3 regions of the Olsenella sp. HMSC062G07 genome follow, and region 1 is predicted to be linked to each of the others. Evidence: predicted binding sites of a transcription regulator. Region 1 holds the regulator's gene; each other region holds the start of a gene.
What was found. Region 1 encodes NrdR, which represses ribonucleotide reductase genes. Its sites were predicted from a motif close to AAACACNATATATNGTGTTT; they were not measured.
Positions count from the first base shown of each region.

Region 2: the regulator NrdR is predicted to act here: its motif matches at 2,054-2,073, upstream of nrdD (anaerobic ribonucleoside-triphosphate reductase).
Region 3: the regulator NrdR is predicted to act here: its motif matches at 1,534-1,553, upstream of HMPREF2826_RS01175 (ribonucleoside-diphosphate reductase subunit alpha).

Region 1 covers NZ_KV806951.1:896,788-900,064, forward strand. The annotation lists gene HMPREF2826_RS07135 (heparan-alpha-glucosaminide N-acetyltransferase) at 1-55, opposite strand, end outside; gene lexA (transcriptional repressor LexA) at 48-698, opposite strand; gene HMPREF2826_RS07145 (LysM peptidoglycan-binding domain-containing protein) at 887-1,321, shown strand; gene nrdR (transcriptional regulator NrdR) at 1,473-1,922, shown strand; gene dut (dUTP diphosphatase) at 1,919-2,371, shown strand; gene HMPREF2826_RS07160 (NCS2 family permease) at 2,447-3,277, shown strand, end outside.
Region 2 covers NZ_KV806944.1:120,708-123,984, forward strand. The annotation lists gene nrdD (anaerobic ribonucleoside-triphosphate reductase) at 1-1,968, opposite strand, end outside; gene HMPREF2826_RS01235 (Cof-type HAD-IIB family hydrolase) at 2,296-3,087, shown strand.
Region 3 covers NZ_KV806944.1:104,545-107,821, forward strand. The annotation lists gene HMPREF2826_RS01170 (2-hydroxyacyl-CoA dehydratase) at 1-1,195, shown strand, start outside; gene HMPREF2826_RS01175 (ribonucleoside-diphosphate reductase subunit alpha) at 1,623-3,277, shown strand, end outside.

The DNA of each region.
Region 1 (3,277 bases):
CCGCCAAACGCCCAGGGCGGGCAGGCGAGGTCCGTCGCGGCGCGCCGCTAGGCAAGGGAGCGCACCAGCGCCACGACCTTGCCCACGATGCGCGGGTTCGTGGCGTAGATGGGCTCCATCGCGTCGTTCTCGGGCTGCAGGCGAATCCGGCCCTTCTCGCGATAGAACGTCTTGACCGTGGCGCCGTCATCGACGAGCGCCACGACGACGTCGCCGTCGGAGGCGTCCGGCTGCTCGTGGACGGCGATGACGTCGCCGTCGAGGATGCCCTTGTTGATCATGGAGCTGCCACGGACCCGCAGCAAGAACGAGCAGGCGTCACCCACCAGGCTGACGGGCAGGGCGACCTCCTCCTCGATGTTCTGCTCGGCCAGAATGGGGGTGCCGGCGGCCACGCGGCCCACGAGCGGCAGCGACAGCATGGCGACCTTGACGTCACAGGCGGCGGGGGCCACGCCGACGGCGTCGGAGGGACGCTCCGGGCCTTTTACCTCGATCGTGCGGGGCTTGTTGCTGGCCCGCTTAATGAGCTGGCGCTCCTCGAGCACCTTAAGGTGCATGTGGACGGTGGAGGGGGAGGCGAGCCCCACGGCCTTGCCGATCTCGCGCACCGAGGGCGCATAGCCGTGCTCGGCCGTATACCCGCAGATGTAGTCGTAGATGGACGCCTGCCTCTTGCTGAGCTTGTCCTTGGACATGTCTCCCCCCTTGCGATGGTCACCGAGCGACGGGGCGGTATGCAAACATATGTTCTTATTTCACTTGACAGCCGCCCTGCATGTTCGTAGTATAGCACATGTGTTCTAAGTACGTGTGTTCTATCGCATTCCTGTCGGGTCCGCCTGCTATACCTATCCCAGTTACCTACGACAGGGGAGAAGCCATCATGCCCACCGCCATCGCCGCCATTGCCCTGCCCTCTGCCGCCCTTGATGCCTGGGCTCCCGAGGACGAGGAGCGCCCGCTGTTCACGCTCATCACGGGAGGCAGGTCCTGCGCGGACGTCCCGGCCATGCGTCGGTTGCGGCACGCCCGCGTGCCTTTGCGCCTCACCGCGGCGGGCGTCGTCCTTGCGCTCGCGGCCCTCGTTGCCGTCGGCCTGCTCTTATCTGGGGCGCAGCGCCGCGCCGCCGCCCTGCTCGAGGCCGCCCCCACGCAGGTCGTCGTCGTGCATCAGGGGGACAGCGTCTGGGACATCGCCCAAAGGTCCCGCCTGGACGGCGTCTCGACCCAGGACGTCGCCTCCTGGATCGGCGTTCAAAACGACCTCGACGGGGCGCGCGTCCGGCCGGGGGACCGCCTCGTCGTCCCCGCCTCCTAGGTGGGACCCGCCCAGGGGCAGCCTCAGGCACCATCGCGGCCTTGCTTGGCCGGCATCCTGCTTTGTTTCATATTCAGGACGATTGTCCTCGGGCCTGCCGCGACCGGACGTCTTATGCTATCGTCCCGTTGTCACTTTGATAGGGGGATACATGCGCTGTCCGAAGTGTGGGTGCGAAGAGTCCAAGGTCGTGGACTCGCGTCCCTCCGAGAGCAATGACGCCATCCGCCGCCGCAGGGAATGCGTTCGCTGCGGCACGCGATTCACCACCTACGAGCGGCGCGAGGAGATACCCCTTCTGGTCGTCAAGAAGGACGGTCACAAGGAGACCTTCGAGAGGGGCAAGCTCATGCGGGGCCTCGTCGCGGCCACCATCAAGCGCGACGTCCCCATGGAAAAGCTCGACGGCCTCATCGACGAGATCGTCTCGGAGCTTAGGGACAACGGCATGTCCGAGGTTGACTCCCAGGACCTGGGAAAGATGGTACTGCAGCGTCTTGCCGACGTTGACAAGGTCGCCTACGTGCGCTTTGCCTCCGTTTACCGTGATTTCAAGGACGTCGATGAGTTCAGCGAGGAACTGAGGAGTCTTGCCCGATGACGCACCAGCCCGACCGCATCACCCTTCCCATACGCCGCCTCGATCCCACCGTCCAGCTGCCAAGCTATGCCTATGAGGGCGACGCGGGGCTTGATTTGCGCTCGAACGAGGACGTGACGCTCAAGCCCTTTGAGCGGCGCCTCGTGTCGACGGGGCTCGCCGTCGCTATCCCCGAGGGCTTCGGGGGCTTCGTCCAGCCGCGCAGCGGTCTCGCCCTCAAGAAGGGCCTCTCCATGGCCAACACCCCCGGCCTCATCGACGCCCACTACCGCGGCGAGCTCAAGGTCTGCGCCATCAACCTTGACCCGGTCCATGACATCCGCATCGAGCGCGGCGAGCGCATCGCCCAGCTCGTCATCAAGCGCGTCCCCGTCGTGACGCTCAAGGAGGTCAACGTCCTTGACGAGACCGACCGTGGTGCGCAGGGCTTTGGCTCCAGCGGCGTCTGACGCCGTCGCACGATGCCGCCGAGCCAGCGTCGTGGCGGCAAGGACCCATCCAAACATGCTGGAAGGAAGGAACGCATGGAACAGCTCTTCAAGATGTCCGAGAGGGGATCGTCCCTCTCGCAGGAGTTTCGCGCCGGTCTGACGACGTTTCTGGCGATGTCCTACATCATCGCCCTGAACCCCCTCATTCTCTCGAGCGCGGGCGTCCCCATCTCCGCCACCATCACCAGCACCTGCTTTGGCGCCGGCGTCATGACGATTCTCATGGGGATCTTCGCCAACCGACCGATTGCCCTGGCCTCCGGGCTCGGCATCAACTCCATGATCGTCGTTGCCACCACGTCGTACTGCGACGGCGACTGGCACGCCGCCATGGGCGTCATCTTCGTCGAGGGCGTCGTCATCCTGCTGTTGGTCCTGTGCGGCCTGCGCGAGGCCATCATGGACGCTATCCCCGTGTCGCTGCGCCATGGCATCTCGGTGGGGCTCGGCCTGTTCATCGCCATGATCGGCCTCGCCAATGCCGGCATCATCAACGGTGACGGTGCGACGCTGGTCTCGCTGGGCGACGTCACGAGCCCCTCGTTCATCCTGGGTGTCATCTCCATCGTCGCCACGGTCACCTTCGTGGCGCTGGGCGTCAAGGGCGCCCTGCTCCTGGGCATCCTCGTCGCCGTCGTCCTGGGCATCCCCCTGGGGCTCACGGCCATGCCGGCGGGCGTCGTCTCGCTGCCCGACTTCTCGTCCTTTGGGGCGCCCTTCCAGGCCGACCAGGCCGGCGTCATCGGCCTCGCCAAGGTCGTCACGACGCCCACCCTGCTCATCCTGGCCTTCTCGCTCATGATGTCGGACTTCTTCGACACGATGGGCACCGCCATGGCCGTCGCGAAGCAGGGCGAGTTCCTC
Region 2 (3,277 bases), on a different contig from region 1:
CTTGATGACCGCGGGGATGTTGTCCTGCATGTTGGGCACCTCGACGTAGCTGATGGCGCCGCCGGGCGAGAGGCGCTGGAACTCGCTCTCAAACTTGAGCTTCGTGAAGGCGTCTATGTCCTCGCGGACGTTGACGTGGTAGGAGTTCGTGATGTACCCGTGGTCCGTGATGCCCTTGACCGTGCCAAACCGGCGCTGGAGGCACTTGGCGAACTTGTAGGTGGTCGATTCGAGCGGGGTCCCGTAGAGGGAGTAGTCGATGTTCTCGGCCGCCTTCCACTCGCTGCACTTGTCGTTCATGCGCTGCATCACAGCGAGGGCAAACGGCGTGGCCTCCTCGTCGGTGTGGCTGTGCCCCGTCATGTACTTGACGCACTCGTACAGGCCGGCGTAGCCCAGGCTGATGGTGGAGTAGCCGCCGTAGAGCAGCTTGTCGATGGTCTCGCCCTTCTTGAGGCGGGCCAGCGCCCCGTACTGCCAGAGGATGGGGGCGGCGTCCGAGAGCGTGCCGCGGAGACGATCGTGGCGGTAGCGCAGGGCCTTGTGGCAGAGCTCGAGGCGCTCCTCAAAGACCTCCCAGAAGCGCTCCATGTCTCCGTCGGACGAGAGCGCGACGTCGGGCAGGTTGATGGTCACGACGCCCTGGTTAAAGCGACCGTAGTACTTGGGCCTGCCCGGCTCCCAGTTGCCGGCGTTGGCCACGTTGCCAAAGCCGTTGCCCGAGCGGTCGGGGGTGAGGAAGGAGCGGCAGCCCATGCAGGTGTAGACGTCGCCCTGCCCCTCGACCTCGCCCTTTGACAGCTTGTACTCGCGCATCTTCTTCTCGGAGATGTAGTCGGGCACCATGCGGCGGGCCGTGCACTTTGCCGCCAGCTTGGTGAGATAGAAGTACGCGCCGTCCTCGCGCACGTTGTCAGGCTCGAGCACGTAGATGAGCTTGGGGAAGGCGGGGGTGATCCAGACGCCGTCCTCGTTCTTGACGCCCTGGTAGCGCTGGCGCAGCATCTCCTCGATGCACAGCGCCAGGTCGCGCCGCTCCTGCTCGTCCTTGGCCTCGCCCAGGTACATGAAGACCGTGATGAAGGGGGCCTGGCCGTTGGTGGTCATGAGCGTGACCACCTGGTACTGGATGGTCTGGACGCCGCGGGAGACCTCGTCGCGCAGGCGCTTCTCGACGATCTTGGAGATCGTGTCCTCGTCGGGATGGGCGCCGATGGTCTCCAGCTCGGCGTAGACCTGGCGGCGAATCTTCTTGCGGCTCACGTCCACGAAGGGCGCCAGGTGCGCGAGGCTGATGGACTGGCCGCCATACTGGCAGCTGGCCACCTGGGCGATGATCTGCGTGGCGATGTTGCAGGCAGTCGAGAAGCTGTGGGGCTTCTCGATCATGGTGCCGCTGATGACCGTGCCGTTCTGAAGCATGTCCTCGAGGTTGACGAGGTCGCAGTTATGCATGTGCTGCGCGTAATAGTCGGCGTCATGAAAGTGCAGGATGCCCTCGTTGTGCGCTGTGACGACGTCGGCGGGCAAGAGCTCGCGCATGGCCAGGTCCTTGGAGACCTCGCCGGCCATGTAGTCGCGCTGGACGGAGACCACGCTGGGGTTCTTGTTGGAGTTCTCCTGCTTGACCTCCTCGTTGTTGGACTCGATCAGCGAGAGGATCTTGTCGTCCGTGGTGTTCTTGTGGCGCTTCTGGTTCTGCACGTAGCGGTAGATGATGTACTTGCGGGCTACGGCAAAGCGGTCCAGGGCCATGAGCTGGTCCTCGACGAGGTCCTGAATCTCCTCGACCGTGACGGTGTGGCCCGCCTGGGCGCATGCGTCCTGCACGTTGAGGGCCGCAAAGCTCACCTCGCGCTCGCTGAGCCGGTCCGCCTCCGGAACCTCCTGGTTGGCCGCCTTGATGGCGTTGACGATCTTCTGAAGGTCAAAGGAGACCTCCGAGCCATTGCGCTTGATAATCTTCATTGGAAGCCCCCGGATGCCGCTCGACGTGTATCTGCGCGATGCGCGCAAAGATAACTATGCCACAACTTGCGCCGTCCAAGCGCGTGAACACCACAATTTGTGGTACAGAAAGACTCCAATTACCACAAGATATAGGTTAAAACTGGTCGAAAACCTTGTTGAAACCGTGTTGAAAGCATGGTAGGCGCAGCTAGGAAATTGCATGTAGATAGGACACAAAGAAAAAAAATGGCTACATTGGTCAGCAGGGGAGATTCGACGAAACGACACGTCTTGCACGCGAACGGTTCGCCCGGGGCGCGCGAGGCCGGACACACGAGGAGCACCATGGCCATCTGGAACCCACCAGCCGACATAAAAGCCGCCTTCTTTGACGTGGACGGCACGCTGCTCTCATTTGCGACGCACATGGTCCCCGAGACGACCCTCATGGCCCTGGCCGAGCTCAAGAAGCTGGGCGTGAAGTGCTTCATCGCCACAGGGCGCCCCCCGTACCAGCTCGACGAGATCTCCATCGACACCTTCGAGGGGTTCATCCTGTTCAACGGCCAGCTCTGCCTCACGCGCGACGAGGTCTACTACGACGGGTACATCGATCGCGAGGACGTCAGGGCCATCGTCCAGCAGGTCAAGGAAGGTCGCTACAACGCTCTCTTCATGGAGAAGGGGCGCTGCTACCTGAGCGGCCATGACGATCATGTGCGCGCCATAGAGGAGTCCGTGGCCATGACCTTCCCCGAGGGCGACATCGAGCAGGCGCTCGAGAACGACATCTACCAGCTCAACATCTATCTGGGGCCCGGTGAGACGGGCATCGTCAGCGAGGTCACCAGCAACATCAAGATGACCCGCTGGAGCGAGCACTTCGTCGACGCGTTTCCCAGGTACGGCGGCAAGCACGCGGCGGTTCGCAGGACGCTCGAGCGCTACGGCATCGCTCCCGAGCAGGCCGTCGCCTTTGGTGACGGCGGCAACGACCTCTCCATGTTCGGCGTGGTGGGCACGTCCGTGGCCATGGGCAACGGCAACGACGACGTCAAGCTCCAGGCGGACTTCGTGACGGACGACGTTGACCACGACGGTATCTACAACGCCTTCGTGAGGCTGGGCGTCCTGTAGAGGGAGCCGCAGGTCGGTGCCACGGAGTGCCGCAGGGGCATCTGGGGCATCCGGTGGGGGACCTATAGGCTTGAGACCGCCGTCGCTGGATTCCTATAGGTTTGAGGGTGCCGCTGCTTGATTCCTATAGGTTCGAGGGTGCCGCACCTTGATTCCTATAGGTTCGAGAGTGTCGTAGGCGAACACCTAT
Region 3 (3,277 bases), on a different contig from region 1:
GCGCACGGCGGTGCTCATCTCGCAGACGGGCGGGGGATGTCGCGCCACCAACTACATCGCCCTCATCCGCAAGGCCCTCAAGGACGCCGGGCACGAGGAGGTCCCCGTGATCTCGCTCTCGGCCGCGAGCGGTCTGGGCGAGTCGTCCCCGGGATTCAACATCTTTAAGCCCGGACTCATCGTGAAGGCGGTCTACGCCCTGCTCTTTGGCGACCTCATCATGCAGCTGCTGTACCGCACGCGCCCGTACGAGACGGTGCCGGGCTCGGCCAACGCGCTCTTTGAGTCTCTGATGAGCCGCGCCAAGACCCTGATTCCGCGCACCGACCGCAAGAGCTTCTATCGGCTGTGCCAGGACGCCATCGACCGCTTTGACGCGCTGCCCCTGACGAACGACCGCTCCAAGCCGCGCGTGGGCGTGGTGGGCGAGATCCTGGTCAAGTTTCATCCCACGGCCAACAATCAGGTGGTGGAGGTCATCGAGGGCGAAGGCTGCGAAGCGGACGTCCCAGGCCTCGTGGACTTCTTCCTCTTTGGCATGTCCAACGCCATCAACACCAACGCCGAGCTGGGCACCAGGGCGCACAGCCGCCTTACGCACTTGGCGGGCATCAAGATGGTCAACGCCATGAGGAGGCCGCTTAACAAGATGCTCGCCGCCTCCTCGCGCTTTCAGCCATACGAGGACATCTTTGAGCTGGCGGACAAGGCCAGCAAGATCCTGTCGCTGTGCAACACCATGGGCGAGGGCTGGCTTCTGACCGCCGAGATGGCCGATCTCATCCAGCACGGCACGCCCAACATCGTGTGCTGCTCTCCCTTTGCGTGCCTGCCTAACCATGTGGTGGGCAAGTCCGTCATCAAGCGGCTGCGGCAGCTGCATCCCGAGAGCAACATCGTCGCCGTGGACTATGACCCCGGTGCGTCCGAGGTCAACCAGCTCAACCGCATCAAGCTCATGATCAGCGTCGCCAAGGAGAACCATCGGGCGGGCGGTGAGTTCAAGATCGTGAACCCCAACGACCCTACGACGAAAGTGGTGGCGCCGTACGTGGACGAGACGCGGCGGCACGGCACCTTTGGCGACGTGGAGCTCAACGAGCGCGAGGCGGGCGCCCGCGTTCACGGCATCAGGCTTTCACCCGAGCAGCTGGCCGCCATCGAGCGCGCCCGGCAGAAGGCCGGCGTCAAATAGGGCGACGTCGCGGGCACGAACGAGCGCGCGCCTGCGGTCCGGGAATCGGACCGCAGGCGTGTTGCCCCTGATACGCTGGGGGTCTTGCGTAACGTGCGCGTTTGGACGGGTCGCAAAAAAACGAATCCTGGGCAAACGTAAAAGGTACCCTTCGCAACGTACACTTTGAACGGGACCCCTCAGGTATCCGGCTTGATTTCGGCCGCCTTCGCCACCCGGACCCGCCCTCCCATCCGCTCGTCCTAAAGCGCTCGGCGGCGCGGCGCGCCGCCCTTCGGCCGACGAAACGACTTTCTCAATTGATACTCGCAGGGCAGCTGTTACCATGGAACCCGTTTGGGCACCACATATTGTGGACTCATACTTCACAGGATACTAAATGTATTAAGAGCGGAGCAATTTGCTCGAGGATGCGAATGGGGCGGACATGCTGGTTACCAAGCGTGACGGACGCAAGGAAGGCTACGACGGAGCAAAGATCGTCGCGGCCATGAGGAAGTCGTTCGTGGAGACTGGGACCAAGGCTGCGGACGAAGACCTACGTGCGCTGCTCGAGAAGGTCGAGGCGGCAATCTCCGGCGGCCACGTCTCCACGGTGGAGGGCATCCAGGACATCGTCGAGCGCTCCCTCATGGAGGGTGGCTACTACGACGCCGCCAAGGCGTACATCCTGTACCGTCATCGCCGCAGCGAGCAGCGTGCCTGTCGCATGGACATCTGCCTGCAGGCCGGCATGGCCGGCGATGACGCGCGCCAGCTGGGGGAGGTCCTCTCGGGCATCGAGCGCGACTTTTCCGAGGGCGAGTACGCGCTCTCTGCCCTCGCGGCGAAGCTGCGCGGCTTCGCCAAGCAGTCCATGGGCGCCACGGAGCGCCTTGAGGCGCTCGTGCGAGCCGCCGTCGAGCTCACGACGCAGGACGCGCCGCGGTGGGAGTACATCGCGGGGCGCCTCCTGGCCTTTCAGAATCGTCGCGCCCTGGCCCAGGTGGAGCGCGAGCAGGGCGTCACGAGCTTCTACGGCAAGATGCGCCATCTTACTGACCTGGGGCTGTACGGCGAGTACATCCTTCAGAGCTACAGCAAAGACGAGATTGACGAGGCCGCCAGCCTCATGGACCCGACCCGCGACGACCTCTTCACCTATTCGGGGCTTGACCTCCTCCTCAAGCGTTACGTCATCTGCTCGCATCATCATGTGCCCCTGGAGAGCCCGCAGGAGATGTTCCTGGGCATCGCGCTGCATCTGGCCATGCGGGAGAAGCATGACCGCCTGGTCTGGGTGCGCCGCTTTTACGACATGCTGAGCCTGCTTGAGGTCACCATGGCGACGCCCACCCTGGCCAACGCCCGCAAGCCTCACCATCAGCTTTCGAGCTGCTTCGTCGACACCGTGCCCGACAGCCTCGAGGGCATCTATCGCAGCGTGGACAACTTTGCCAAGGTCTCCAAGTATGGCGGAGGCATGGGCATGTACCTAGGAAAAGTCCGTGCCAAGGGCGGGTCAATCCGCGGCTTTGAGGGAGCGGCCGGCGGCGTCATCCGCTGGATTCGCGTCATCAACGACACCGCCGTCGCCGTGGACCAGCTGGGCGTGCGGTCGGGCGCCGTCGCGGTCTACCTCGACGTCTGGCATCGCGACCTTCCCGAGTTCCTCCAGCTGCGCACCAACAACGGCGACGATCGCATGAAGGCCCACGACGTCTTCCCGGCGGTGTGCTATCCGGACCTCTTCTGGCGGCTCGCCGAGCAGGACCTCAACCAGGAGTGGAACCTCATGTGCCCGCATGATGTCCTCACCGTCAAGGGCTACGCCCTGGAGGACTACTTTGGCGAGGAGTGGGAGCGTCGCTATCTGGAGTGCGTGGCCGACCCGCGCATTCCCAAGCGCACCGTCCTCGTCAAGGACGTCGTCCGCCTGGTCATCAAGAGCGCCGTCGAGACGGGCACGCCCTTCGCCTTCATGCGCGACACCGTCAACCGCGCAAACCCCAACCCGCAGGCGGGCGTCATCTACTGCTCGAACCTCTGCACCGAGATCGCGCAGAACATGAGTCCCATAGAGACCGTCTCGCAGGAGGTCAA